Regions from separate parts of the Streptomyces sp. NBC_01454 genome, predicted to be linked through region 4. Evidence: riboswitches for the same ligand, from Rfam matches in the RefSeq annotation. Region 4 holds a riboswitch; each other region holds the start of a gene.
What was found. A riboswitch is a leader RNA that binds a small molecule or an ion and turns the genes downstream of it on or off. The one in region 4 is predicted to bind cyclic di-AMP.

Region 1: another riboswitch for cyclic di-AMP. It lies ahead of OIU81_RS13860 (C40 family peptidase); the one in region 4 lies ahead of OIU81_RS19680 (M23 family metallopeptidase).
Region 2: another riboswitch for cyclic di-AMP. It lies ahead of OIU81_RS22010 (transglycosylase family protein); the one in region 4 lies ahead of OIU81_RS19680 (M23 family metallopeptidase).
Region 3: another riboswitch for cyclic di-AMP. It lies ahead of OIU81_RS02085 (C40 family peptidase); the one in region 4 lies ahead of OIU81_RS19680 (M23 family metallopeptidase).

What each region holds. Positions count from the first base shown of each region.
Region 1 is NZ_CP109460.1:3,192,065-3,199,265, reverse strand. Features, by position in the region: gene OIU81_RS13870 (C40 family peptidase) at 1-917, opposite strand, end outside; gene OIU81_RS13865 (hypothetical protein) at 1,242-1,595, shown strand; gene OIU81_RS13860 (C40 family peptidase) at 1,757-2,896, opposite strand; cyclic di-AMP (ydaO/yuaA leader) riboswitch at 2,904-3,086, opposite strand; gene pcrA (DNA helicase PcrA) at 3,373-5,844, shown strand; gene OIU81_RS13850 (M23 family metallopeptidase) at 5,884-7,201, opposite strand, start outside.
Region 2 is NZ_CP109460.1:4,943,443-4,950,643, reverse strand. Features, by position in the region: gene OIU81_RS22030 (Ppx/GppA phosphatase family protein) at 24-968, opposite strand; gene OIU81_RS22025 (DUF501 domain-containing protein) at 965-1,537, opposite strand; gene OIU81_RS22020 (FtsB family cell division protein) at 1,633-2,085, opposite strand; gene eno (phosphopyruvate hydratase) at 2,244-3,530, opposite strand; gene OIU81_RS22010 (transglycosylase family protein) at 3,870-4,544, opposite strand; cyclic di-AMP (ydaO/yuaA leader) riboswitch at 4,552-4,718, opposite strand; gene OIU81_RS22005 (transglycosylase family protein) at 4,970-6,046, opposite strand; gene OIU81_RS22000 (cytochrome P450 family protein) at 6,285-7,201, opposite strand, start outside.
Region 3 is NZ_CP109460.1:572,385-579,585, forward strand. Features, by position in the region: gene OIU81_RS02075 (ATP-dependent Clp protease proteolytic subunit) at 1-424, shown strand, start outside; gene OIU81_RS02080 (hypothetical protein) at 431-739, shown strand; cyclic di-AMP (ydaO/yuaA leader) riboswitch at 1,028-1,218, shown strand; gene OIU81_RS02085 (C40 family peptidase) at 1,223-1,696, shown strand; gene OIU81_RS02090 (LysE family translocator) at 1,768-2,436, opposite strand; gene OIU81_RS02095 (LysR family transcriptional regulator) at 2,508-3,425, shown strand; gene OIU81_RS02100 (8-amino-7-oxononanoate synthase) at 3,468-4,682, opposite strand; gene bioB (biotin synthase BioB) at 4,839-5,999, shown strand; gene OIU81_RS02110 (adenosylmethionine--8-amino-7-oxononanoate transaminase) at 5,992-7,201, shown strand, end outside.
Region 4 is NZ_CP109460.1:4,437,554-4,444,754, reverse strand. Features, by position in the region: gene OIU81_RS19695 (Z1 domain-containing protein) at 1-1,997, opposite strand, end outside; gene OIU81_RS19690 (hypothetical protein) at 2,340-2,645, shown strand; gene OIU81_RS19685 (aldo/keto reductase) at 2,713-3,669, opposite strand; gene OIU81_RS19680 (M23 family metallopeptidase) at 3,770-4,885, opposite strand; cyclic di-AMP (ydaO/yuaA leader) riboswitch at 4,897-5,043, opposite strand; gene OIU81_RS19675 (DUF2332 family protein) at 5,335-6,579, shown strand; gene OIU81_RS19670 (PP2C family protein-serine/threonine phosphatase) at 6,664-7,201, opposite strand, start outside.

The DNA.
Region 1 (7,201 bases), 1.2 Mb from region 4:
TGGGTCAGCCCCGAGCAGTCGTACGCGGAGGGGCCCGTCGCGCCCCAGACGTACGGCTTGCCCAGCGCGGCGTAGGCGAAGGAAACGGCCCGCGCGGCACGGGGGTTGGGGGCGGCCGCCGCGGCACCCCCGGCGCCGGGGGCGATCCCCGCGCCGTGGGTGATCCCGTCGAGGGGGCCGTCCCCGCGCGTCCCCCGGTCCGGGTGGTCCCGGCCGGCAGCCTCCTTGCCGTCGCCGTCGCCGTCGCCGTCGCCGTCCCGGCCCGCCATCCGCTTCCGCTGCTCGGCGGTCAGCCGGTTCAGCAACTGCTCGGCGGCGTCCAGCTTGTGGACGACCGTGACCCGGTGCTTCTTCAGCGTGGCCTCGGTGGCCGCCAGCCGCTCCGCGGTCTCCTCGGCCCGCTGCCGGACCTGCCGTACGCTGCCGAGCCGGCGCGCGTAACCGGCCACCGCGGTCGCCTGATGGCTGCCCGTACGCTCCAGGACCGCGGCGCCGTCGAGATAGCGCTGCGGATCCGCGGACAGCAGCAGCCGGACGGTCGGGTCCACCCCGCCGGAGCGGTACTGGCTCGCGGCCAGGGCGCCCAGCTCGGTGCGGGCGGTGTTGAGCTTCTGGGTCCTGCGGGCGGCCTCGTCCTGCAGCCGGCTCAGCTCCCGGCGTGCGGTGCCGGCGGCTTCCTTCGCACCGTTGTAGTTCTGCGTGGCCACCTCTGCCTCCTGGTACAGCGCGTTGATCCGGCCCTTGACCTGGGCGGGGGTGGGCTGGGGCGCGGCCTGGCCGGTGCCGTCGAAGACGGTGGCGGTGGCGGCACCGGCGAGTGCCAGCGTGGCGGCGGTGCGCGCGGTGCGCGTGCCGCCGGTCAGCGAGGCGAGCGGATGCTGCCGGGGCTTGCGGTGCGAGGCCACGGTGGCCGTCACTTCCTTCCCTTCGAGCCGGGGGCCGGCGGCGGTCCGTAACGGGGGAACGAACCGCCGCCGCACCTCGCGGCGAGGCGGCCGACGGGTCGCCGGTGGGGGGCCGGCGACGGCGGGGAGTCGACCGCCTGGAGGAGGACGCTAAGCCTGGGTGTTGCGCCGGGGGGTCCGCTTGCCCGGCATTGTTCGCTTTCGACCGGTGCGGGTGTGCCGATGACCGTGCGGCCGACGGCCGGACGGCCGGTACCGGCCCGCCCATGACCGAAGCGACGATTGTGGGCGCCCTGCCCGCAGGGCCGTGCTATGCGGCGGCTACGATCCCGCACTATGGACGTAGTAATCAATCTCTTCGTCGCCCTGCACATCATCGGCATCGCCTCCCTGCTCGGAGGCTTCCTGACCCAGATGAAGGCGATGGGCGCGGGCACCGCCCGCTTCGTGCCGGCCATGCTGCACGGCGCGCTGACGATGCTGGTCACCGGCGTCGCGCTGGTCGGCCTCAACGAGGCCCAGGGCCACCACGTCAACACCCTCAAGATCGGCATCAAGATGGCCGTCCTGGTGGTGATCCTGGCGCTGGTCTACGTCAAGCGCGACGACGAGACGGTCGACAAGCCGCTCTTCGGCGCGGTCGGCGCGCTGACGGTGGCCAACATCTTTATCGCGGTGCTCTGGACCTGAGAAGGACCTGAGCGGCGCGCCGGACCTGACGGCGCGGACCACCGCCCCACCACGGCACACCGCGCGGTCCTCGCACTCCATATCGGAGGCGACGGCCGCGCGGTGGCGTGTGGGGGGTGGCCGTGGGGGGTGGCCTGTGGGGGAGCGGAGGGCGCCGGGCCTCAGCCCGGGCGGACGCTCCCGTAGATGGGCATGTAGTAGATCGACTCCACCCGGACGCTGGCGCCCGGGTGCGGCGCGTGGATCATCTTGCCGTCGCCTATGTACATCCCGACGTGGCTGATGTCGTCGAAGAAGAACACCAGGTCACCGGGTTGCAGATCCTTGGTGGACACCCGCGTGCCGATCTTGACCTGGTCCCAGGTGGTCCGCGGCATCGTGACGCCGGTCGCCTTCCACGCCGCCTGCGTCAGCCCCGAGCAGTCGTAGGAGCTGGGGCCGGTCGCACCCCAGACGTACGGCTTGCCGATCTGGGCGCGGGCGAAGGCGATCGCCTGCGCGGCCTTGGTGGAGGACGGGGTGCCGGTCGAACCGCCGCCGTCCGAGCCGCCACCGGTCTGGCCGCCCGCGGAACCGCCGCCGTCGTGCTGCCGCTCGCGCTGCCTGCGCGCCTCCTCGTCGGCCTTGCGCTTGGCGGCCGCCTCCTTCTCGCGCTCCAGCTGCGCCAGCCGCGCCTTCTCCTGCGCGGTCAGCCGGGACAGCAGCTGACGGGCCTCGGTCAGCTTGTCCTGGACGGAGCGCTTGGACTCCTTGAGGGACGCCTGCGACTTCTGCAGCCGCTCCAGGCTGTCGGTCGCTTCGGCCCGCTGGTGCGCCGCGGCCGCCGCCTGCTCCTGGTAGTCGGTGACGGCCTGCTTCTGCCGGCCGGTCAGCCGCTCCATGAGATGGCTGCGGTCGAAGAACTGCTGCGGGTCCTTGGCGAGCATCAGCTGCGCCGTCGGGTTCATCCCGCCGGTGCGGTACTGGGCCGACGCGTACATGCCCAGCTGGTGCCGGGACCTGTTCATCTGCTCGGCGCGCTTGGCCGCGGCGTTGAGCAGGCCGTCGACGGTGTGCTGCTGTTCGCCGGCGCGCTCCTTGGCTCCGTTGTACTTCTCGGTGGCCACCTCGGCCTGGTGGTAGAGGTCGTCGACCTTCTTCTTGACCTCTTCGACGGTGGGTTTCGGCGCCCTGGGGGCCGCGTCGGCGGTCTGCGAGAGCAGGGTGACCGACGCGAGGGCAGCGGTGGTGAGCCCGGCAGCCGTACGGCGGCCTCCGGGCGAGGCGAGGACGCTGGTGCGCGGCTTGCGATGGGACGCCAAGGCCGGCAACTCCTTCCGTGACCGCCTACCGGGTTAGCTGTCGGGTTCGGGCGGTGTCGATGACGGAAGGCTTGCCCTACGGTCCGACGTCCGTCTGTGACGGCCGTACGGATCGATTCACCCCGGTGGTGCTGGTGGGTCCCCGGCTCCGGGTGCCTCATGGCAGGGCCGGACTCGGCGCGGCGGCCCGTGCGGACACTGTCGTACGCGGGGAGGCGGGCTGCCTGAGCGAGGACGTTAGCCAACTCGTGTGGCTCCTGTGAAGGCTGATGTTCGATATGCCCGAAACCTTTTTGTGACCTGAACGCGATGCGGGGGTTGTTGTGGCAGATGTCGGATTCGGGTAGACGGGGCGCCGCACCATTCGGCCCGGGCCCGGCCGCCTGACCAGCGCGCCGCCCCGCGCGCCCGGTATACGGCCGACAATCGGCACTGCGCGGCGGGTTGTCAGTGCGGCGGCCTAGACTCGGTGGGCGATGAGCAGCCTCTTTGACGACAGCTTCCTGGCGGACCTCGGCCACAAGGGCGAGGAGCACCCGCCGCCTCCCGAGGACGGGCACGAGCCAGCCCCCGAGGAGATCCCCGCCGACCTCTTCGGCGGGAAATTCGACGCGCCCGGCCCCAGAGAGACCCACTACCGCGACGGCGCCGCCCGCCCCGCCGTGGATGCCGCCGCGCTGCTCGAGGGGCTCAACGACGAGCAGAAGGCCGCCGTGGTGCACACCGGCGGCCCGCTGCTGATCGTCGCCGGCGCCGGCTCCGGCAAGACCCGGGTGCTCACCCACCGCATCGCCCATCTGCTGGCCGAGCGCCATGTCCACCCCGGCCAGATCCTCGCGATCACCTTCACCAACAAGGCCGCGGGCGAGATGAAGGAGCGCGTCGAGGAGCTCGTCGGCCCGCGCGCGAACGCCATGTGGGTCTCCACCTTCCACAGCGCCTGCGTCCGCATCCTGCGCCGCGAGTCCAAGAAGCTGGGCTTCACCTCCTCCTTCTCGATCTACGACGCCGCCGACTCCAAGCGCCTGATGGCGCTGGTCTGCCGCGATCTGGATCTGGACCCCAAGCGCTACCCGCCCAAGTCCTTCAGCGCGAAGATCTCCAACCTCAAGAACGAGCTCATCGACGAGGAGAGCTTCGCCGGGACGGCCGCCGACGGGTTCGAGAAGACGCTGGCCGAGGCGTATGCGATGTACCAGGCCCGGCTGCGCGAGGCCAACGCCCTGGACTTCGACGACATCATCATGACGACGGTCAGTCTGCTCCAGGCCTTCCCGGATGTCGCCGAGCACTACCGCCGCCGCTTCCGCCATGTCCTCGTCGACGAGTACCAGGACACCAACCACGCCCAGTACACCCTCGTGCGCGAGCTGGTCGGCCCCGCCGAATCGGCGGCCGAGCTGTGCGTCGTCGGCGACGCCGACCAGTCGATCTACGCCTTCCGCGGTGCCACCATCCGCAACATCCTCCAGTTCGAGGAGGACTACCCCGACGCGACCACGATCCTGCTGGAGCAGAACTACCGCTCCTCGCAGACGATCCTGTCCGCCGCCAACGCCGTCATCGAGCGCAACGAGAACCGCCGCCCCAAGAACCTCTGGACCGACGCCGGCAGCGGCCCCGGGATCACCGGCTATGTCGCCGACACCGAGCACGACGAGGCGCAGTTCGTCGCCGACGAGATCGACCGCCTGACGGACGCCGGCGACGCCAAGGCCGGCGACGTCGCCGTCTTCTACCGCACCAACGCCCAGTCCCGGGTCTTCGAAGAGATCTTCATCCGGGTCGGGCTGCCCTACAAGGTCGTCGGCGGAGTGCGCTTCTACGAGCGCAAGGAGGTCCGCGACGTCCTCGCGTATCTGCGGGTGCTCGCCAACCCCGAGGACACCGTCCCGCTGCGCCGCATCCTGAACGTCCCCAAGCGCGGCATCGGCGACCGCGCCGAGGCGATGATCGACGCCCTGTCGGGGCGCGAGAAGATCACCTTCCCGCAGGCGCTGCGCCGGGTCGACGAGGCGTACGGCATGGCGGCCCGCTCCGCCAACGCCGTCAAGCGCTTCAACGTCCTCATGGAGGAGCTGCGCACCATCGTCGAGTCCGGCGCCGGCCCCGCCACCGTCCTGGAAGCGGTCCTGGAGCGCACGGGCTACCTCGCCGAGCTCCAGGCCTCCACCGACCCGCAGGACGAGACCCGGATCGAGAACCTCCAGGAACTCGCCGCCGTGGCCCTGGAATTCGAGCAGGACCGCGGTGTGGATGCGGAGGCACCCGGCACTGCCGTTGCGGGGGGCACCCTCTCCGACTTCCTGGAGCAGGTCGCCCTGGTCGCCGACTCCGACCAGATCCCGGACGAGGACGAGGACGGCAGCGGCGTCATCACCCTCATGACGCTGCACACCGCCAAGGGCCTGGAGTTCCCGGTCGTCTTCCTGACCGGCATGGAGGACGGCGTCTTCCCGCACATGCGCTCGCTGGGCCAGACCAAGGAGCTGGAGGAGGAGCGCCGGCTGGCCTACGTCGGCATCACCCGCGCCCGCGAGCGGCTTTACGTCACCCGCTCGACGATGCGCAGCGCCTGGGGCCAGCCCTCGTACAACCCGCCCTCCCGGTTCCTGGAGGAGATCCCGGGCGAGTACGTGGAGTGGAAGCGCACGGGCCAGGCGACGCCGTCCGCGTCGATGGGCGGGCTCTCGGGCGGCGCCGGTGGCGGCTTGGGCTCCGCGCTGTCGTCGCGCACCAAGGGGCCGAGCGGCTTCGCCACCCGCCGGGCCAAGGACCGCCAGGTCGTCTCGCTGACCGTCGGCGACCGCGTCACCCACGACAGCTTCGGGCTCGGCACGGTCGTGGGCGTCAAGGGCAGCGGCGACAACGCCGAGGCGACCATCGACTTCGGCGGCGAGAAGCCCAAGCGGCTGCTGCTGCGGTACGCGCCGGTGGAGAAGCTGTAGCCGGTGGGGGAGCCGTAACGGCGGGTGTGCGGGGGGCGGTCAGTTCGGGTTGAGGCCGTGGTCGCGCAGCCACGGCTGCGGGTCGACCGCCGCGCCGCCGCCCGGGCGCACCTCGAAGTGCAGATGCGGCCCGGTGGAGTTGCCGGAGTTGCCCGAATAGGCAATCCGCTCACCGGCTTTGACCTCCCCGGAACGGATCTTGGTGCTGCTCAGATGGCAGTACCAGGTCTCCGTGCCGTCGGGCGCCGTCACGATCGCCATATTGCCGTAGGCGGAGTTCCACTGGGTGCGGATGGTGCCGTCGGTGGCGGACATGACCGGGGTGCCGTAACTGACCGGGAAGTCGATTCCGGTGTGCACGGACATCCAGTTGACGCCGGCCTGGCCGAAGGTGGCGCTCAGCCCGTGCTGGGTGACGGGCAGCACGAACTTGGGGCGTGCGGCCTCCTTGCGGGCCGCGTCCTCCGCCTTGCGCTTGCGGTCCAGCGACTGGCGCTCCTTGAGGTCGATGCGCTCCTGCGTCCGGCTGGCCCGGTCGCGGAAGTCATCGGCGCTGGCGCTGAGCCCGGCGAGCTGGGTGTCGAGCTTGCTGTTGGCCGCGGACGGCTTGACGGCCGTCGCGTCGGGCGCCGACTGGGCGGTCGCCTCGGTCTTGTCGTCCTCGCCGAAGTGGGCGACGGACGCGGCGGCCACGGCGCAGATTCCCAGGGTGGCGACCGAGGGGACGGCGATGGTCAGCAGCGCCGACCGCTTCACCGGGCGCCGCCGGCCCCGGCCGCGGCCGGCCTTCCCGGCGTCCGGCCCGGCGGCCCGGCGGCCGGCGGGGGCGTCGGGCGCGAGGGTGATCGGCATCGCCTGCGTCATGGCGTCCGCGACGGAGGCGGCGTCATCGGCGCCGGAGGTGCCGTCCGCGTGGTGCCGTCCGGTGTCGTATGCGTCGGATCCGTACGCACCGGACTCGTACGCGCCGCCGCCGTGCCGGTCGCTCCCGGCGTGGTCGGCGGGCGCGGTGCCGTCCCACGTGGCGTTGTCCCAGTGGCCGGCCTCGGCCGCCGGCGGGCCGGCCTGCGCCGGGATGCCAGCGATCAGACCCTGGTCGATGGTCGACCAGACCGCGGTGGCCTCGTGATCCGCGGTCTCCTGGACCGTGGTGGCCTGTCGGCCGAGGGCGTCGAAGCCGCCGGTGCTCTCGAAGGTCTCGGCGGTCTGGTAGGCGCCGGTGGCCCAACTGCCGGTGTCGTAACCACCGGTGTCATAGCCGCCGGTGGCAAAGCTTCCGGTGTCGAACCCGCCGTACCCGTACGAGGTGGCTTCGTACGCGGTCGCCTGGTATCCGCCGGTTCCGTACGCGGCGGTC
Region 2 (7,201 bases), 510 kb from region 4:
ACCTCTGCCGCACCGTGCTCACCTCAGCCCGCGAGACTCCAGGCGATGCCGTCCAGGATGTCGTGCTCGCTGACGACGACCTCCGCGGCGCCGGTCCGCTCCATGATCGACAGCAGCACGAGCGCGCCCGCGGCGATCACGTCGACCCGGCCCGGGTGCATGACGGGGATCGCCGCGCGCTCGGCATGGGTGGAGGCCAGCATCCGGTCCGTGATCTCGCGGACCGTCGCCAGCGGGATCCGGGAGTGATGAATGGCCTCGGAGTCGTACTGGTCGAGGCCCAGCGCGATCGCGGCGACCGTGGTCACGGAGCCGGCCAGGCCCACGAGGGTGGCGGCCTCGCTCAGCGGGACGGTCTCCTCGGCCCGGTCCAGCGCCGCGGCGATATCGGTCTTGATGGCGCTGATCTGCCCCGGGGTCGGGGGGTCGCTGATGGCGCCCTCGTGCACCAGATGCCGCTCGGTCATCCGTACGCAGCCGACGTCTACCGAGCGCGCGGCGCGCACCGAGTCGCTGCCGAGGACGAACTCGGTCGAGCCGCCGCCGATGTCGACCACCAGGAAGGGCCGCTCCAGGTCCGCGCGGCCGGTGAGCTCCTTGGTGGCGCCGTCGAAGGAGAACTCGGCCTCCTGGTCGCCGGTGATCACCTCGGGCTCCACGCCCAGGATGTCCACCACGCCGCGGACGAAGTCCTCGCGGTTCTCCGCGTCCCGGGAGGCGGAGGTCGCCACGAAGCGGACCTGCTCGGCGCCCAGATCCTTGATCACCGCGGCGTACTCACGGCAGGCCGCGAAGGTGCGCTCCAGCGCCTCGGGCGCCAGCCGTCCGGTGCGGTCCACGCCCTGGCCGAGCCGGACGATCTGCATCCGGCGGTCGAGGTCCTTCAGCTCGCCGGTCGCCGGGTCGCAGTCCGCGACCAGCAGCCGGATGGAGTTCGTACCGCAGTCGATGGCGGCGACCCGCTTCACGTGGCGTCTCCTTCGGGGGCGTCCTGAGCTTCGGTGTCCTGGGCTCCGGTGTCCTGGCAGGGGGTCACGCACGGCCCCTTCTTCCACCACTCCGGGAGCATCGCGAGGGCCTCGTCACCGAGCGGGTTGACGCCCGGCCCGGCGGCCAGCGAGTGACCGACGAGGACATGCAGGCACTTGACCCGGTCGGGCATGCCGCCGGCGCTCGGGAAACCCTGGAGCACCTCGATCGCGTCCCGCCGCCGGATGTAGTCCTCGTGCGCCGCGCGGTAGGCGGCGGCAAGCTCCGGGTCGGCCGCCAGGCGCTCGGACATCTCCTTCATCACGCCGTTGGCCTCCAGCGTGCCGATCGCGGAGGCCGCGCGCGGGCAGGTGAGGTAGTAGAGCGTGGGGAAGGGCGTGCCGTCCTCCAGGCGCGGCGCCGTCTCGACGACATCGGGCCGGCCGCAGGGGCAGCGGTGCGCGATGGCGCGCAGCCCGCGCGGCGGGCGGCCCAGCTGCTCCTTGAAAGCGGCGATGTCCGCGGCGGTGGGCTCGGTGGGCTCGGTCTGGGGCGGGGGGGTGTCCATGTGCGCTTTCGGTGAGGTGAGTGGTGAGCGGGGCGGGCATGCCGTCCCGTATCCGACAGTACGGGGCGGCGCCCGCCGGCGGTACGGGCCCGGCCCTACCGCTTGTCGGCCGAGTCGACGGCGTCCCAGAGATTCTCGTACCAGGGGCGCTGCGCGGCCTGCGGCCCCTTCGGCGCGGAGCCGGTGCCGGAGCCGTCCTGGACGAGGTAGCCGGTCTCGCCCGGCATGACGTAGTGAAGGTGACGGCGGGCCTGCTGACGGACGTACTCCGGGTCCTGCCAGCGGGCCTGCTGCTCGCGCAGCCGCTCCAGGGCGGCGCCGGCGTCCTGCGCGCGGTGGCGCTGGTCGGCGATGTCGGAGCGCTGGGAGACGTACTGCCTTATCGGGTAGGCGAGGGCGACGACCAGCGAGCACATCACCAGGGCCAGCAGGGCGGCGCGGCCGGTGAGGCGGTTGCGGCGGGGCGGGCGGGCACGGTAGACGCGGGCTGCGGCCTGCTCGCCGAGGGCCTTGAGTCGGGTCGCGGTCGAGAACCGGTCCGCGGGCACGTCGTCTCCCCTTCACTGACGGACGCCTGACTGCTGAAGCAGACGCGTCCCCGGCAACGGTACGGGACCGTTGCCGGGGACGTACGGGGTGCTGGGCGGTTGTCTCGCCCGATTAGCCCTCGCCGCCCCGGTCCCCCGGGGCGGCGGGCCGCCGTGGGTCAGCTGCCGTGACGGAACCGCGGGAAGGCGGAGCGGCCGGCGTAGACCGCGGCGTCGTCGAGGATCTCCTCGATGCGCAGCAGCTGGTTGTACTTGGCGACGCGCTCGGAGCGGGCCGGGGCGCCGGTCTTGATCTGGCCGCAGTTGGTGGCGACGGCGAGGTCGGCGATGGTGACGTCCTCGGTCTCGCCGGAGCGGTGCGACATCATGCACTTGAAGCCGTTGCGCTGGGCCAGCTCGACGGCGTCCAGGGTCTCGGTCAGCGAGCCGATCTGGTTGACCTTCACCAGCAGCGCGTTGGCGGAGCCCTCCTCGATGCCGCGGGCGAGGCGCTCGGGGTTGGTGACGAACAGGTCGTCGCCGACGAGCTGCACCTTGGCGCCGAGCTTGTCGGTGATGACCTTCCAGCCGGCCCAGTCGTCCTCGAACAGCGGGTCCTCGATGGAGACCAGCGGGTAGGCCGCGACCAGCTCCTCGTAGTACTCGGTCATCTCGGCGGCCGAGCGGTCCTTGCCCTCGAACTGGTACTTGCCGTCCTTGCAGAACTCGGAGGCGGCGACGTCCAGCGCGAGCGCGATGTCCTGGCCGGGGGCATAGCCGGCCTGCTTGACGGCCTCGAGGATGAGGTCGAGGGCCTCGCGGTTGGAGCCCAGGTTGGGGGCGAAGCCGCCCTCGTCACCGAGGCCGGTGGACAGCCCGCGCTCCTTCAGGACCTTCTTGAGGGTGTGGTAGACCTCGGCGCCCCAGCGCAGCGCCTCGGAGAAGGACTCCGCGCCGATCGGGGCGATCATGAACTCCTGGATGTCCACGTTGGAGTCGGCGTGCGAGCCGCCGTTCAGGATGTTCATCATCGGCACGGGCAGGACGTGCGCGTTCGGGCCGCCGAGGTAGCGGAACAGCGGGAGGTCGCTGGCCTCGGAGGCGGCGTGCGCGACGGCGAGGGAGACGCCGAGGATGGCGTTGGCGCCGAGCGAGCCCTTGTTGTCGGTGGCGTCCAGGTCGAACATGGCCTGGTCGATCAGCCGCTGCTCGGTCGCGTCGTAGCCGACGAGCTCCGGGCCGATCTGCTCGATGACGGCCAGGACGGCCTTCTCCACGCCCTTGCCGAGGTAGCGGTTCGGGTCGCCGTCGCGGAGCTCGACGGCCTCGAAGGCGCCGGTGGAGGCACCGGAGGGCACGGCGGCACGGCCGGTGCTGCCGTCGTCGAGGCCGACCTCGACCTCGACCGTGGGATTACCTCGCGAGTCGAGAATTTCGCGGGCTACGACGACGTCGATGGACGGCACGTTGTCTCCTTCGTGGGTGTCTGGAGTTCTGCAGCACGAGCCTAACGGCCCCGGGCGCGTGAGCTTGCCCTTGGCCCGCTCCGTGGGACGGAATTACGGAAGGAAGAGCCCAAAGGCCCAGTTCACGGGACCTTTGACCGCATTGTTCGCGCACCGGCCAACGCCGCGGAACGGTGCCGGTCAGCGGCTTGCGCCGGCAGTGGATCTCCCCCGGTGCGACCCGAGGTGTGAGAAACCCCGCCGCGGCGCGCTGGGGGGAATGGCGCGCCGGGCGGGGCTGTCTCACGGAGGAAGCGGGCCCGCCGCTCGGGCCGGCAGGAGTTCCGGTGAGGAAACGGCTCAGACGTTGAGCTTCTGGCCCGGCAGGATCAGGTTCGGGTTGCCGCCGATGACCGACTTGTTGGCCTCGTAGACCGACTTCCAGTTGGTGCCGTGGGCCTTGGCGATCTTGGCGAGGGTGTCGCCCGCCTTCACGGTGTAGTTGCCGTGGCCCAGGGACTTGCGCTCGGTGGAGCGCGAGGCACGCTTCTCGGGCGCGGCCGGGGCCTTCTTGGCCTCGGTCTTGGCCTCGGTCTTGCCGGAGTCCTGCTGCGGGGCGGACTTGGTCTGGGAGCCGGAGGTGTCGACGTTCGCGGCGGGGCCGCCGGCGGTCAGGTTGCCGGCACCGGCGCAGGACCAGGCGCCCGGGCCCTGGATGGCGAGGAGCTTCTCGGCGGCGGCGATCTGCTGGCTCTTGGAGGCCTGGTCGGCGCGCGGTGCGTACTGGGTACCGCCGGCGGCGGCCCAGCTGGAGTTCGAGAACTGCAGGCCACCGTAGTAGCCGTTACCGGTGTTGATCGACCAGTTGCCGCCGGACTCGCACTGGGCGACCTTGTCCCAGGTGGAGACCGAGGCGGCGGAGGCGGAGGTGGCGCCCATCAGCGGGACGGCCACGGCCGCACCGGCTATGCCGGCGAGGGTGGCGACGCGGACGGCCTTGGAGGGACGACTGTGCTTGCCTTTGTTGATCAGCATGGTTCGTTCGTTTCCTCACCGACGCCTGCGAGGTGAGCTGTCGGGTTCGGGCTGTGAGTGGCCCGGCCGTGTGCGCATCGCACGTGGCTTCACCCCAAGCCGGTCGCCCGCTTTCACGGGCGGGGCCGGCACTTACCTTGGTTCCCCCGCTCCTGCCTACGGCGCTTGCGCGTCAACTGCCCCCGATCACCGGCAGGATTCGGCGTGTGACCGGAGGGCCCGCTTTGGCGAGCGGTCCTGACGTTAAGCAGCAACCCCCGTGGTGTTCAAACCCCACCATCTGCGCCAAGTTGACCGATTTCGATCACGACTGGGTCACATCTCCGCAGGTGGGGCGCGGTACGCCGGGGCCGGACGGTCCCGGGCCCCCTGAGGTCAACGAGACCCTTGTCTCACTTTCACCAAAGGGGGCAAAGGGGGACGAACTAGCCTGCGTTCTGCCCGAGATCGAGCACCTGGCCCGGCTGGATCAGGTCCGCGTCGGAGCCGATGACGCCCTCGTTGCGGTCGTAGAGGGCGGTCCAGCCGCCGGCCAGCCGGTGGGCCGTGGCGATGGCTGACAGGCTGTCACCCGGGCGCACGGTGTAGTCGCCGTCGGCCGCCGGGCCCGAACGGTGCGCGTCACCGCCGCGCGAGGCCCTGCCGCCGCCGTCACCCTGGCCGTCCCCACTGTTCCAGCTGTCCCCACTGTTCCGGCTGTCCTGACCGTTCCGGCCGTCCTGGCTGCCGTCGCCGCCCTTGTGGTCCGCACCTCCGCGGTGCCTGCCCTGGGCGGGCTTCTCCCGCGGCGTGCCGGTGGTGTCCGGGCGGCTGCCGGCGTCGGACGGGTCGGCGGACGGCGAGGGGTCCTTCTGTCCGTCGCCGGGCGTCGCGGAGCCGGACGGGTCGGGCGTGCCGGACGGGTCGCCGCCGCGGCCGGAGTCCGGGGCGTCGGGCGAGGGCGTCGACCGCGTCGGCTCGTCGGACGGTCCGGTGCCCGTGTCGCCGCCCGGCTCGTCCTGCCCGCCCGTGGCCTCCGAGCCGTCGTGCATGCCGGACGAGCCCCAGGGGTCGGTGGCGTCCCCGTCGTCGGACGGGTCGGGCGCCGGGGTGCCGGTGCTGCCGGGGTTGACCTCCGGCGCGCGGCCGTCCCGGGCCAGCCCGGCGTCCGCCGCACAGCTGGTCCACACCTCCGGGCCGCGGCGGTCGAGGATCGACTGGGCCACCACGATCTGCTGGGCGCGGCTGGCGAGGTCGGGGCGTGAGGCGTAGGCGGAGCCGCCGTAGTTGTCCCACATCTCCTGGGTCAGCTGCAGGCCGCCGTAGTAGCCGTTGCCCGCGGCCGCGCTCCACTCCCCGCCGCTCTCGCACTGGGCGACCTTGTCCCAGGTCGTGGTGTCGGCGGCGTGGGCACCGCTCGCGCCGAGCAGCGGCAGGGCGATGCCGGCGCCGGTCACTCCCGCGGTGACAAAGATGGCCGGTGCCTGACGGGGGCGACGGTGTCGGCCGTTCCCGGAACGCATGCGGATGCCTTTCGCGCGGTGGAGTTGTCGGACGAGCTGTCCGACGGACTTCCGGCCGGGGCGGGCAGGGCAGCACCAATACACCGGTTCACCGCTCCCCCGCTTCGGCCGATCGAATGAAGCCCGTCGATCGTCGGTCGAAAGGTAGCCGGGGTCACGGGTAGTCACAAGTCGGTGTAGCGCAGATCACGCAATGGTCACGCGGCTGACGCGCTGTCAAATATGGCCTTGCCGCTGGTCAGGGGCGCTCGGGTGTGAACTTCACCGGGAGCGACCGCAGTCCGCGCATGATGAGCCCGCCGCGCCAGCGCAGCGCGTCGGGTTCCGCGGCGAGACGGAGGTCCGGGAGCCGGGTCAGCAGTGTCGCCAGCGCGGTCTCTCCCTCCAGCCGGGCCAGCGGAGCGCCCAGGCAGTAATGGATGCCGTGCCCGTATCCCAGATGCTGGTTGTCCCGCCGGGTCAGGTCGAGCACGTCCGGCTCCTCGAAGCGCGCCGGGTCACGGTCGGCGGCGGCCAGCACCACCAGGACCGGGTCCCCCGCGGCGATCCGCTGCCCGCCCAGCGTCAGCTCCTGGGTCGCGAACCGCCAGGTCGCCAGCTCCACGGGGCCGTCGTAGCGGAGCAGTTCCTCGATGCCGGTGGTGAGCAGGTCGCGGTCGCCGGCCTCGACCGACTTCTGCAGCAGCTCGCGCTGGGCGGGGTGGCGCAGCAGCGCGTAGGTGCCGTTGCCGATGAGGTTGACGGTGGTCTCGAAGCCGGCGAAGAGCAGGATGAACGCCATCGCGGCGACCTCGTTCTCGGTGAGGTGCTCGCCGTGGTCGGAGGCCCGGATCAGGGCGGAGATCAGGTCCTCGCCGGGCTCGGCGGTGGCCCCGAGGGTCTCGCGCTTGCGGTGGATCAGCTCGGCGAGATAGCCGCGCATCTTCTTCACGGAACGGGCGACGCCGCCGCGCGGTCCCCCGCCGTGCCGGATCATCATGCCCGCCCAGTCGCGGAAGTCGTCCTGGTCCTCGCGCGGGACGCCCAGCAGATCGCAGATCGCGTAGATGGGCAGCGGGAACGCGAACTCATGGATCAGATCGGCCTCGCCGCGCCCCGCGAAGTCGTCGATGAGCCGGTCGGTCAGCTCCTGGACGCGCGGGGCGAAGGCGGCGA
Region 3 (7,201 bases), 3.9 Mb from region 4:
CTCCCCCGGCGGCTCGTTCACCGCGATGACCGCCATATACGACACGATGAACTTCGTGTCGTGCGACGTGCAGACCGTCTGCCTGGGGCAGGCCGCCTCCGCCGCCGCGGTGCTGCTGGCCGCCGGCGCCCCCGGAAAGCGGCTGGCACTGCCCGGCGCCCGGATCCTGATCCATCAGCCGGCACTCCACGAGCCCGTCCAGGGCCAGGCCACCGATCTGCAGATCCAGGCGGAGGAACTGCTGCGCACCCGCGACATGTTGGAGGAGATGCTCGCGCGGCACACCGGTCAGCCCCGTGCGCGGATCGCCGCCGACATCGAACGCGACAAGATCTTCGACGCCCGCGCCGCCCAGGAGTACGGCCTGATCGACGGCCTCACCCGCGACCGCAAGCAGTCGGCGCACCCGCCCACCGGGCGGTGAGCGCGCATGCTGCCACCCGAACTCCCGCCGCTGCCCGCCCTCACCCGCGCCGAGGGTGAGCTGATCGACCGCTATCTGGAGGTGCTCGATCTGCTGGGCCGCATCAACCCGGCCCGCGGCGGTGGCACCTACAGCGGGCTGCGCGCCGCCCAGGCACTCGTCGGCAAGGCCACCGGACTGCGGGACGCGCTGACACTGATGCACCAGCGCGGCGAGAGCGAGCTGCACCGCGACACCCTGACCCGCGCGCTGCGGGTGCTGGACGGCGAACGGCGGGCCGGGCTCGTGGCGCTGCCGCCGCCCGAGGAGATCTGACGCGACACGCGGTGGGGCTGCCCATACGGCGTAGCCCTCACGGCCGTTGCGCAGTGGCCACGAATTGCCCCTTCACCGGCAATTTCTCCGGTCCCGGATGTTTCGTTCCAGGTCCGGGGCGTGCGACACCCGGGATCCTGACGCCTGAGGGAACAAAACCCACCATTCAGGCCAAATGTGACCCATCTCACACACGGCAATTTCAACTCGGAGTTTGGGCGGCGGGTGCGTGAGGATCCCTTCGACGACAAGACCCCGCCACAGCGACGGGGCGGTCCGGACGGGCGCCTAATCCCGCCGCCGTACCGGATGTCCGGTCGACGTTCTGGACCGGCGGGAGCGGAGGACCCGAGCAGGACGGGGTCCACGGCCTTCACGGGCCGGCGGACTCCTTGGGGTGAAGCCGTACGCACGGCCGGGCATTCTTCGCCTGCCCGAACCCGACAGGTCTTCCTTCGCAGGCGGCTGACGAAGGGTTTGCGCATGACTGTGCGCATGCATACGCCGAGTGTGCTGGCGCGCACCGGCACCGTCGCCGCGCTGACGCTGGTCACGCTCGGCGGAACGATGATCGCCCCGGGAGCGACCGGGGACGTGGAGGCCGCGTCCGTGTCCGCACACGCGCTGCGGGTCGCCGCCTCCAAACGGGGCTCCCCCTACCGGTACGGCGCCCAGGGGCCCAACGCCTTCGACTGTTCCGGGCTGACGCTGTACTCGTTCCTGCGCGCCGGCCGGGTCCTGCCCCGTACCGCCGCCGCGCAGTACAGCCGCACCCGGCACGTCCCGGCCGCGGCCCGCCGCGGTGGCGACCTGGTCTTCTTCCATTCGGGCAGCGGCATTTACCACGTGGGGATCTACGCCGGGAACGGCCGGATGTGGCATGCGCCCAAGGCCGGGAGCACGGTGCGGCTGGAACGGATCTGGAGCCACGGGGTCTGGTACGGGCGGGTGCGCTGAGCCGCGCACTCTTCTGACTACCCGTCAATTACCTCCGGCCGAACGGCCGGAGGCACGGGGCGTGCCGCGATTCAGGCGAGCACCACCTCGACCAGCAGGACGCCCCCCAGCGCCGTCAGCAGCGCTCCGGTGGTGGCCTCCAGGGCACGGGCCACCCGCGGGCGGCGCAACCAGGTGCCCAGACGGTCGACGAGCAGCGCGACGGCGGGGAACCACACCAGCGCCATCGCGACGACCAGGGTGGCCAGCAGCAGCGTACGGGGCAGTGCGGGCTGTCCCGCCGGGACGAACTGCGGCAGCAGACTGAGAAAGAGGACCGGGGCCTTGGGATTGAGCGCGTTCGCCAGGAAGCCCTGGCGCAGGCTGCGCGCGGTGCCCAGCGGCGCGGCCGGGTGGCTGTCGTCGCCCGGCGCCCCTTCAGCGGGTGCGGCCGTCGGGTCCGTGGTGGCCGCCGGGCGCCGCAATGCCGCGGTCAGCGCGCGGGCCCCCAGATACAACAGATAGCCCCCGCCGAGCAGTTGGACGGCCCCGAACAGCGCGGGCACGGCGACCAGCACGGCCGCGAGCCCGGCCACCGCCACTGCGGTGTGCACCAGCAGCCCGCCGGCGACCCCGACCGCGGTCGCCACCCCCGCGCGCCGCGAGTCGAGCGCGTTGCGCACCACGACCGCGAAGTCCGCGCCCGGCATGGTGACCATGCCCGCGGCGACTCCGGTGAAGGCCATCAGCTGTCCGTCCATGCCAGCAGCTTCGCTGGTCAGAGCCTTTAATGGGTAGTGGCAATGTTCTGGGAGGGCCTAAAGAGGTTCTTATGTACGACCCCACACGACTGGCCGCACTGGTGGCGGTGGCCGAGGCCGGCTCGATCACCCGGGCCGCCGCCCGACTGGGCTACACCGCGCCCGCACTCTCCCAGCAGCTGGCCAAGCTGGAGCGGGAGGCGGGGACGGCGCTGCTGGTGCGCCACCACCGGGGGACGCGGCTGACGGCGGCCGGGGAGCTGCTGCTCGTGCGGGCCCGGCGGGTGCTCGACGAGCTGGCGCAGGCGCGGCACGAGCTGGCCCGGCTGGCGGGGCTGTCCGGGGGCCGGCTGCGGGTCGGCACGTTCATGACCGCCGGTACGCATCTGCTGCCGCCCGCGCTCAGCGCCTTCCGCCGGGCGCACCCCGATGTGGAGCTGAGCGTGACGGAGTACGTGCCGCCACAGGCCGCCGAGGCGGTGGCGGTGGGCGACGTCGATCTGGCGCTGACGCATGCCTATGTGCCGGGCGAGGCGATGCCGCCGCCGGACGGGGTGCGCCTCGAACCGCTGCTGACGGAGGAGCTGGTGCTGGTCACGGCGCCCGGCCATGCCCTGTCGGCGGGCCCCGGACGGCTGCCGCTCGCCGAACTCGCCGGACAGCCGCTGGTCAGCATGGCGCCGGCCAATCCCAACCGGCGGGAGGTGGAGGCGGTGCTGGCGGCGGCCGGGGCGAGCGTCGCGGTGCGCTGTGAGTCGCCGAGCTATGCGGTGGCGTGCGCGCTGGTGAGCGCGGGGCTGGGGGTGGCGGTGGTTCCGGAGATGGTGGCGGAGGGCTCGGTGACACCGCTGGGGGTCCGCCGGCTGGACCCGCCCGAGCTGCGCCGCCGGATCGCGGTCGCCCACCGGCCCGACGCCGGCAGCCCGGCCGCGGACACCCTGCGGGCCCTGCTGCGCGGCGCGTTCGCCCGCCACTCCCCCGCACCGTGACCACGGGAACGACGACGGGCGACGCCCGCTCCTGACGACGGGTCAGCCGACCGGCGCCGTGGCCAGGATCGTGCCGACCGCCGTGTCAATCTGATCGTCCGTCAGGTCCGCCCGGGCGGTCAGCCGGAGCCGGGAGATCCCGTCGGGCACCGACGGCGGCCGGAAGCAGCCGACGACGAGTCCGGCCGCGCGGCAGTCGGCGGCCCAGCCGACCGCCGCCTCCGGCGAGGGCGCGCGGACCGAGACCACCGCGGCGTCCGGCCGCACCGCCGTCAGACCTGCCGCGGTGAGCCGGTCGTGCAGCGTGCGTGCGACCTGCCCGGCCCGGGTGGCGCGCTGCGGTTCACGGCCCAGCACCCGCAGCGCGGCGAGTGCGCCGCCGGCCGCCGCCGGGGCGAGACCGGTGTCGAAGATGAACGACCGGGCGGTGTTGACCAGGTGCTCGATGACCCGGGCCGGGCCGAGCACCGCACCGCCCTGCGCGCCCAGCGACTTGGAGAGCGTCACGGTGGTCACCACATCGCCGTCGCCGGCGAGCCCGGCCGCCCACAGTGCGCCGCGGCCGCCCTCGCCGAGGACGCCCAGTCCGTGGGCGTCATCGACGAGCAGCGCGGCGCCCCGCGTCCGGCAGACCTCGGCGAGTGCGGGGAGCGGGGCGGCGTCGCCGTCGACCGAGAACACCGAGTCGGTGACGGCGAGCGCCCGGCCGTCGTGGCCGCCGAGCGCGGCGCGTACGGCCTCCGGGTCGGCGTGCGGGACCACTTCGGTGCGGGCCCGGGACAGCCGGCAGCCGTCGATGAGGGAGGCATGGTTGCCCGCGTCGGACACGACCAGGGTGCCGGCGGCGGTGAGCGCGGTGACCGCGGCGAGATTGGCGGTGTAACCGGACGAGAGCACCAACGCGGCCTCGAAGCCGCAGAAGGCGGCGAGTTCCGACTCCAGCCGGGCGTGGAGTTCGGTGCTGCCGGTCACCAGCCGGGAGCCGGTCGCGCCCGCGCCCCAGCGGTGTGCGGCGGCGGCCGCGCCACGGGTGACCTCGGGGTGCCGGGCGAGTCCGAGGTAGTCGTTGCCGGCCAGGTCGAGCAGCGGGTGGTCGGCCGGGCGGGGACGAAGGGTGCGGACCAGTCCGGCGCGCCGGCGTGCGTCGCGGGCTTCATCGATCCAGTCGAAGGCGGTGCCGGGTGCCGGACGGCGGGCCTCGGCGGGGGCCGCCGGTGAGCTGTCGCGGGGCAGCGTGGGGGCGGAGTCCTGCGGCATCGGCGTCCTTCGTCCGTGGGCCTCGATTGTGGGCTGTTGATAGACGTTAGCGGTCGTTCCGCAGGCCCACAGTGTGGCGATACACACACCTCCATCCAGGGTCGTTGTGGGAATCCTCCTTGGCCGGGGACGGTGACGTAGGCCAGGATCAACGCCATGGACCTGCTGAACGCACTGGTGGACAAGGGATTGCGGCGCGAGTTGCCGACCCGCGAAGAGGCGCTGGCCGTGCTGGCGACCTCCGATGACGAACTGCTCGATGTCGTGGCCGCGGCCGGAAAGGTGCGCCGTCAGTGGTTCGGGCGGCGGGTCAAACTCAACTATCTCGTCAACCTCAAGTCGGGTCTGTGCCCCGAGGACTGCTCGTACTGTTCGCAGCGGCTGGGGTCGAAGGCGGAGATCCTCAAGTACACCTGGCTCAAGCCGGACGACGCCTCCAAGGCGGCGGCCGCGGGGGTCGCCGGCGGGGCCAAGCGCGTCTGTCTGGTGGCCAGTGGCCGTGGTCCCACGGACAGGGACGTGGACCGCGTCTCGAAGACGATCTCCACCATCAAGGAGCAGAACGAGGGCATCGAGGTGTGCGCCTGCCTGGGTCTGCTCTCCGAGGGTCAGGCCGGGCGGCTGCACGAGGCGGGCGCCGATGCGTACAACCACAACCTCAACACCTCGGAAGCCACATACGGCGACATCTGCACCACGCACGACTTCTCGGACCGTGTCTCCACCGTCCAGCAGGCCCAGGCGGCCGGAATGTCGGCCTGTTCCGGGCTGATCGCCGGTATGGGGGAGAGCGACGCCGATCTCGTCGATGTGGTCTACGCGCTGCGCGAGCTGGACCCCGACTCCGTCCCGGTGAACTTCCTGATCCCCTTCGAGGGCACCCCGCTCGCCAAGGAGTGGCACCTCACCCCGCAGCGTGCGCTGCGCATTCTGGCGATGGTGCGGTTCGTCTGCCCGGACATCGAGGTGCGGCTGGCCGGCGGCCGCGAGGTGCATCTGCGCAGCATGCAGCCGCTGGCGCTGCACCTGGTCAACTCCATCTTCCTCGGCGACTATCTGACCAGCGAGGGCCAGGCCGGCAAGGACGATCTGGCGATGATCGCGGACGCCGGTTTCGAGGTCGAGGGCACCGACACCAGCACGCTGCCCGAGCACCGCCGCGCGAGCTGCGGCGGGGCGGAGCACGCGGAGTCCACCTGCGCGGGCGGCGACGCGGCGCCCGCCGCCACGATCCCCGCGCCGCCCGAGGAGAGCCGCCGCGACCTGGTCTCGGTGCGCCGCCGGGGTGCCGGTACCGAGCTGCCGCCCAATGCCTGAGCCGCTCTCCCCCCGCGAGCTGCTGGCCCTCGACCGGCAGCACGTGTGGCATCCGTACGGGCCGATGCCCGGCCGGACCGCACCGCTGCTGGTGGAGTCGGCCTCCGGGGTCCGGCTCCGGCTGGCCGAACCGGTCGAGGGCCGGGACGAGTTGGTGGACGGCATGTCGTCGTGGTGGTCGGCGGTGCACGGCTACAACCACCCGGTGCTCAACGAGGCGGCGCACGGCCAGCTGGGGCGGATGAGCCATGTGATGTTCGGCGGGCTCACCCATGAGCCCGCGGTGCGGCTGGCGAAGCGGCTGGTGGACATCACCCCGGAGCCGCTGGAGCACGTCTTCCTCGCCGACTCCGGTTCGGTGTCGGTCGAGGTCGCCGTGAAGATGTGCCTGCAGTACTGGCGCTCGCTCGGCAAGCCGCGCAAACAGCGGCTGTTGACCTGGCGGGGCGGCTATCACGGCGACACCTGGCAGCCGATGTCGGTGTGCGATCCGGACGGCGGAATGCACGAGCTGTGGCAGGGGGTGCTGCCGCGGCAGATCTTCGCGGACGCGCCGCCGGCCGGCTTCGATGCCGCACCGGACGAGGCGTACGCGGCGCAGCTGCGCGAGCTGATCGGCCGGCACGCCGAGGAGCTGGCGGCGGTGATCGTGGAGCCGGTGGTCCAGGGTGCGGGCGGGATGTCGTTCCACTCCCCCGGATATCTGCGGGTGCTGCGGGAGGCCTGCGACGCGCATGGCGTGCTGCTCATCTTCGATGAGATCGCGACCGGCTTCGGCCGTACGGGCTCGCTCTTCGCCGCCGGACACGCCGGGGTCTCCCCCGATGTGATGTGTCTCGGCAAGGCACTGACCGGCGGCTATCTGACCCTGGCGGCGACGCTGTGCACGGCGGCCGTCGCGGACGGCATCTCCCGCGGTGCCCTGCCGGTGCTGGCGCACGGCCCGACGTTCATGGGTAATCCGCTCGCCGCGGCGGTCGCCGATGCCTCGATCGATCTGCTGCTGTCCCAGGACTGGGCGCAGGAGGTCAAGCGGATCGAGACCGGACTGCGGGCGGGGCTGGCGCCGGCCGCGAGCCACGCCGGGGTCCGCGAGGTGCGGGTGCTCGGCGCGATCGGTGTCGTGCAGCTCGACCACGAGGTGGACATGGCGGCCGCGACCCGGGCGGCGGTCCGGGAGGGGGTGTGGCTGCGCCCGTTCA
Region 4 (7,201 bases):
TGATCGTGCGGCACGTCACGCAACAGGAAGCGGCCGTCCTCGGGCCGGCGTTCCTGCTGTGCCGCTGCGCGCAAGGCCTTGGCGACCAAGTTCCTGGCTGCGGATTGGTTCCGCTTCAGCCACTCGGCATCGGTGTGGAAGTAGCGTGTCTGAACACGTTGGCCGCCGAACGCCGACGCGGCGTACACCGCACTCTTCATCTTTGCGGCCGCCGTGACCCGCAGCGCAGGATGGGTACGCAGCCTGACGGCAAACGTCAGCGGGGTCTTGTCCTCGGTCATGTAGACGTCGATGTCACGACGCATCTCGGCCTCGACAGTGGCCAGATGGCGGAACCACCCCTGCAGCTCCCCTGTCATCCAGATGCGAGGAAGGTCGGCGTATCCCGTCCGGAAGCCGAACCAGCGTCCCATCTGCAGCAGCGTGTCGTAAGCGGAGACCGCACGTACGAAATAGCTGACTGTCAAGCCTTCCAGTGTCAGGCCACGGGAGAGAGTGTTACCGCCTACGGCGATCGCCACGACCGGACCGTTCTCGTAGTCCAGCCGGTCCTCACTGCTGGAGTTGTCCATGATGATTCGACAATCGTCGAGCACATCCGGCAGGACGGCAAGTACGTCACTGAAGCTCACGGGGGATTCGGCAAACGCACCGGCGGGCACCCTCTCCGTCTCCGCAACCCAGAGCCGGCGCAGTTCTTCGATGACACTCGCCTCGCCCAGCTGTCCCGCGAGACTTTTCCTCTCGAAGTCCAGCGGAGCATGAAAGCTGTTGTGAACCGTGGTGTTCACGCTCGTGTGGATGAGCATCGTGTTGTGCGGATTTCCCGTTCCTCGGACGCGCCGTGCAGCTGCACAAAGCCAGAAATAGCGGAGCGCGTCCCGCAGCGTTTCCGTGATCTCGGGAGCGAAGCCTTCGACATCGGCACGTTTCAACGGTCGGACGCGCGCGACATCCTCATCAGGCACCTGACGGATCATGTCGTATCCGTCATCGACCTCGGCCGGGTCCTCCCCGTCGAGAGCGTACCGACCGAAGAGCACCTCGGTCCCGAAGTACCCGTGCCCCTCGGGACTCGGCAGATTGACGATGAAGTGCTCAGGGTAGAGATCGTTCTCCGCGGACGGGTCGATGAGAAGGTTGGCGAAAGGGGAAGCGGTGTAGCCGACGTACGCCGACTTGGGCAGCCGGTCCAAGATTTCTCGGATGAGCGGGTTGATCGACTTCGTGGCGACGGTTGCTTGATCCGCCTCGTCGTCGATCACCAGCGCCGGGCAGTCCTGGAGGTATTCGGAGGCGGAGCCCAGCCACTCGGAAAGCTTTCGAAGCACGGTGGCATTCTTTTTGACCACACACAGCACATGGGTGCGGTTACTTCTTCCGAAGTATGAGGCGGCATTGTCACCTGGCGTGAAGTCCTTGTCGAGACCGGTGAGCTGCGACCACCTGGTGGGGTTTGCCTGGACCAGTTGCTTGACGAGCCTGGCTTGCGTCTGGCGCCGCAAACCGTTATGGATGCCCGACAGGACAATGAACAACTTGTATCCGCGGTCTGCAGCCTTGGACATGACGGCGGTGAAATTCGTGGTTTTCCCGGACTGCACATAACCGACCACGAGCCCGCGAGTGGAGAACTTCTTCTCACGCGGATGGCTGAGGAGCGACACGATGCGTGTCGACGAAGAATCCAGACTCGCGAGCGAAGGAGAATCAAGCGACCACCCGCTGTCCTGGCACAACTGATCCACCATCGCCGGCCAGCACTTGTCCCGCGGACGAGGGCCCGTGTACCAGGTGTCACGGTTGTCCAGAACCACGGAGCGCGGCTCTTCCATTTCCCTTATCCGGATGGTCCGCTGCTCGTGCATCTCGATGATCTTTTGAATGGCGTCCTGACCGATCTGCAGGACTTCCAGTTTCTTTACGGATTCCTCAGGCGTGCCGGTGTCGAGCAGATCCCTGAAAACTTCGTACATGCGCTCGATTTCATCACTCACGAGATCTTCCACCGTCTTCGCCTCACCCTGGACCGGACCCGTCGCGGGCCGGGATGCCGGTGTTCCGAGCGCACGCGTCACACAAGTGACGCTCGAGCCGAACAAGGGGTGCCCCCGCCCACGCCACGATTCTCGGCCACTGGGCGGAGGCATTGCCACCGGTCGCGAAACAGTGGGTGCCCCATCTCGGAATTTCGGCTGAAGCACATGGGTATTCACGGGAAATCATGGCGATTTCGCCATAGTTGGCCGGCTTGAAATCGCCCCTGCGGGTGCTCCGGTCGGTGTGCGGCTCCCCGACGTAGGCTCTACGACGGCTTGTCCCTGATGTGGAGGTTCCCCATGACCCGCGTACCGACAGGCGTGATCGCCGCAACCGGCCTGCTCGGCGGCTACGCCGTGGCCCGCTGGACCAAGAAGCGGCCCCTTGGGGGAGTGGCGTTGTTGGCGGCCGGGGCCGTGGCGGCCAAGGGGTGGCAGCAGAAGGCCGGGAATGCGACGGCGGTGGCGTTGGGCGGGGCCTATGTGGCGGCGTTTGCCGGGTCGCATCCGCTGGCGAAGAAGATCGGGGCGTGGCCTTCGGTGTGCGCGGTGGCGGGTGGGATGGCCGCCGCGTCGTGGGCAGTGGTGGACCGCCGGCAGGGGTGAGGGCCGGGGTCGGCGGAACACGGGGCCGGCCCCGTGTTCCGGCCCCGCCCGTGGTTGTTCCCCTGGCTCAGGCCGAAGCCTCGTTCAGCAAGGTGAGTTCGGCGTCGCTGAGCGTCAGATCTGCCACCGCCAGCAACGCCGGCAGCTGATCCACCGTGCGGGCGCTGGCGATCGGGGCCGCGACGGTGGGCCGGGCGGCGAGCCAGGCCAGGGCGACGGTGGCGACTTCGGCCTCGTGGGCGGTGGCGACGGTGTCGAGGGCCTGCAGGACGCGGAGGCCGCGGTCGGTGGTCAGATGCTTGGCGGCGGCACCGGAGCGAGCGCTGTCGGTCGTGGTGCCCGGGCGGTACTTGCCGGTCAGGAAGCCGGAGGCGAGGGCGTAGTACGGCACCGCCGCCACGTTGTTGCGGGCGGCCACGTCGGCGAGGTCGCCCTCGTAGGTGTCGCGGGAGACCAGGTTGTAGTGCGGCTGGAGGGCGACGTAGCGGGCCAGGCCCTCGCGGGCGGAGAAGGCCAGGGACTCCGCCAGGCGCGGCGCCGAGATGTTGGAGGCGGCGATCTCACGGACCTTGCCGGCCCGGACGAGGTCGTCGAGGGCCGTGAGGAACTCCCCGACCTCGACCGATTCGTCGTCGTAGTGGGTGTAGTAGAGGTCGATGTAGTCCGTGCGCAGGCGGGTCAGGGAGTCGTCGACCGCGGACTTGATCGTCGCGGCGGACAGACCCTTGAGGTCCGGGTGGGCGCCGACCTTGGTGGCGATGACGACGTCGGCGCGGTTGCCGCGCGAGGCCAGCCAGTTGCCGATGACGGTCTCGGACTCGCCGCCCTTGTTGCCCGGGACCCACGCCGAGTAGACGTCGGCGGTGTCGATGAAGTTGCCGCCGCCGGCCACATACGCGTCGAGCACGGCGAAGGACTCGGCTTCGTCGGCCGTCCAGCCGAAGACATTGCCGCCCAGGGAGAGCGGGGAGACGGAGAGCGAGCCGAGGGACTTGGGGGTGCGGGGGCCTTGAGTCGTGGTCATGCGAAGGTGCAGCGTCGGCGGGACGGAAGTTATTCCTGGGTCCGGCCGCCCACGCCGCATCTCGCGGCTCCGCGCCCAACAGCGGTTTCCCGCAGGGGCGTTACACCTTGATTCCGTGGTCCCGCAGCCACGGCATCGGGTCGATCGGGTCGCCGCCGCCGGGGCGCACCTCCAGGTGGAGATGGGGGCCGGTGACATTGCCGGTGGCGCCGACGCGGGCGATGACCTCGCCGGTGCCGACCTTGCCGGAGGTCTTCACCATCGAGGACAGATGGCAGAACCAGAGTTCGGTGCCGTCGTCGAGGGTGAGGACGAGGCGGTAGCCGTACGCACCGGCCCAGCCGGCCTGGGTGATGGTGCCGGAGTGGATCGCCTTGACGGGCGTGCCGGACGGTGCGGCGAAGTCCTGACCGGTGTGGTCCGCGGCCCAGCGGTCGCCGGCCTCGCCGAAGCCGGCGGTCAGGGTGAAGGAGGCGACGGGGGCGGTAAAGCTCTGGGCCAGCTTGGCGAGGCGCGCGGCCTCCGCCTTCTGACGGGCCGCTTCTTCGGCCTGGCGCTTGGCCTCCATCTCGGCTGCCTTCTTGGCGGCGGTGGCCTTCTCGGCCGACTGCTGGTGGGCGGTGGCTTCCTGCTCGGCCCGCTGGAGGGCGGTGTGTTCGGCGGTGTCGCGGGCCTCCTGCTCACCGGCGCCCTGCTGCACGTCGGCCTGCTGGAGGATCCGGCTGCGCAGCGCCTCGCCGGGGCCCGCGCCGCCGTCGTCCGCGCCCGTGCGGGTGGCCTGGGTGAGGGGACCGGAGGCGGCATCCGTGGAACCGGAGGCCGTGCCGGCGTCCGCGTCCGCGTCGGATATGAGGCCGCCGACGCCGGGGAGGGACGCGGCGTCCGGGAGGGCGCCGGAGAGGTCGTCGGCCATTCCGCCGAGGTCGGGCATCGAGATCGGAAGCGGCGGGCGGTCCTCGGCCGAGGCCATTCCGCTCGCGCCGACCGCGGCGATCACTCCGACACCCAGGACCGTGCCGCCGCGGGCGAGGCCGCCGGCACGCTGCTTGGCCACCCGGTGCTTACCGCGGACGGAACGGACGGATTCCTCGGTGGGATTCCATTCCTCCCACGGACCGTCGCCGTTTCCGTCCGGATCACCGGGGCCCCGGAAGGCACCTCGGTCATCGGGCTCAAAGGCGGACGAACCCTCGGGGGCAGGCCTGTTGGACGCCACGGAGGCGCACTCCTTTCCTTCCTTCTCGCCTACCGGGTTAGCTGACGGGTTCGGAGCAGGAAGGTCTCCTACGGGCGCCCGCTGGCGGAGGGCGTCCGATTCACCCCAAGGAAGTGGTTCCCCGGTTCCCTTGGTGCAGTTCGAGGTGCTGGGGGTGCGTGAAAAGCGCGTGCGGGATTCGGCGTCAGCGCACGGTGCCGCCTCTTGCGGCGGCTGGGACGACCGCGCTGCGTTATCGGACAGTAATAGAGATCGCATCCGAATTCCAAGCCTTCCCACGAATCGATACGGCCGGCACACGAGCCGGGGCAGGGACTTTGCGGCTCATCGGGGTGGCAACCGGGCGAGTCGCCCACCCGGCGCTAAACGATCTCGCGGTGATTGTGCGTCAGTTGTTATGCGGAGGGGTGGCCCTCAGTTACGGAACGTGAGAGCAGTAGCGTCGGATCATGGTCGTCAACGCCGGGAACACCGGTCATGTCGGGGGCGCCGGTGGCGCATGGGCAGTGGCGGAGCGGTACCGGGAGTTCTCCTGGCACCGGGCGCGGGGGCGGTCCGAGGCGCACGAGGAGTTGAGCGCGCGGATCGGCCAGGACGAGGAGTTCTGCGCGCTGTTGTCGGGGGCGCTGCCCGCCGGCGAGAAGCAGCAGCCGGCCCTGCTGCTCGCCGCCGTCCGCCACCTCGACGGACCGCACGCCGATCTGGGCCCGCGCGGTGCGGCCGCGTACGAACGGTGGCGCGAGTGGACGGTCCGGCACTGGGACGAGGTGCGCGCGGTCATCATGCGGCGCACCCCCCGGACCGACGAACCGGCCCACTGCGCCGCACTGCTGCCGCTGCTCGCCACCCTGCCGCAGCCGCTGGCACTGCTGGAGGCCGGGACGACCGCGGGGCTGGGCCTGCACCCCGACCGCTATCGCTACCGCTACGCGCACGCCCCGTTCGCGCACGCCCCGTTCGCGGACGGCGCGAAGGACGGGCCGGGGGACGGGCCGGAGGACGAGCCGGGGAACGGGCTGGGACACGGCCGTGCGGGCCCCCGTACCGAGGCCGGGGCGCCGGAGAGTCCGGCGGTGTTCGGATGCCGTACGGACTGGCCGGCCCAGGAGCTGGCCGGCCGGCTGCCCCGGATCGTCTGGCGGGCGGGCATCACCTCCGATCCGCTCGACCCGGTGTCGGAGCCGGAGGACCTGCGCTGGCTGCAGGCGCTCGTCTGGCCGGGCGACGGAGAGCGGGCGGCGCGGCTGTCGGCGGCCGTCGAGGCGGTGCGGACGGCGCCGCGGCCGCGGATGGTGCGCGGCGATCTGGTCGGCGACCTGCCCGCGCTCGCCGCCGAGGCGCCGCCCGAGGCCACCCTGGTCATCTTCCACAGCGAGGCGCTGGGCTCGCTTCCGCCCGCCCGCCGCGAGGAGTTCGCGCGGCTCGTCCGGTCGCTGCTCGACGGCCGTCCCGGCGGCGGGCACTGGATCTCCCACGAGCCGCACGCCGTCCTGCCGTGGATCACCCCGCCCGCGCACCGCTCGCCCCACCCGGACCGGCCGGACGCCCGGCTCACCCTCGCCCTGGACGAACGCCCGGTCGCCCTCACCGGTCCGCACGGCCGGAGCCTGCACCGACTGCCGGCCCCGGCAGACACGGCCAACACGGCCAACCCAGCCAACACAGCAAACCCAGCAGACGCACCCGGAACCTGAGCCCCGGCCCGGCCCCGCCGACCACGTCCCGCACGGGCGCACCCCTACTCCCCGCTCCCTACTCCTCGCTCCTTACTCCCGCTCCTACTCTCCCATCGGCCGCTGCACCGCCAGCAGGGCCACATCGTCGGCCGGTTCGCCGCCCGTGTGCCGGGTGACGTCCTCGATGAGGGTGTCCAGGAGGACGTCCGGGCCCGGGAAGCGGCCGCCGCGCAGTCTGCCCGGCGGGTGGTAGCTGCGGCCGAACAGATCACGGGCCGCGGTCACCCCGTCGGTGAAGCAGAGCAGCAGGGCACCGGCCGGGAAGAACGTCTCGTCCGGCCGGCCGGGCCGGCTGCCCACCCCGCTCATCCCCAGCGGGAGCCCCGGCTCCGCCGGAAGCAGCTCGCGCAGCCCGCCGTCCGGGGCGAGCAGCAGCGGGGCGGGGTGGCCGCGGTTGAGCACCCGCAGGACGGACGGCTCGCCGGCGGGCAGCTCGGCCAGGAGGGCGGTGGCGAAGTCCTCGGACCGGTCGGGGCCGTCGCACCGCTCGCGCTCCCGTTCCAGCGCCCGCTCCAGCCGCGCCGCCACCGCCTCCAGGGTGGTCTCCTGATCCGCGGCCTCACGGAACGCGCCGAGGACG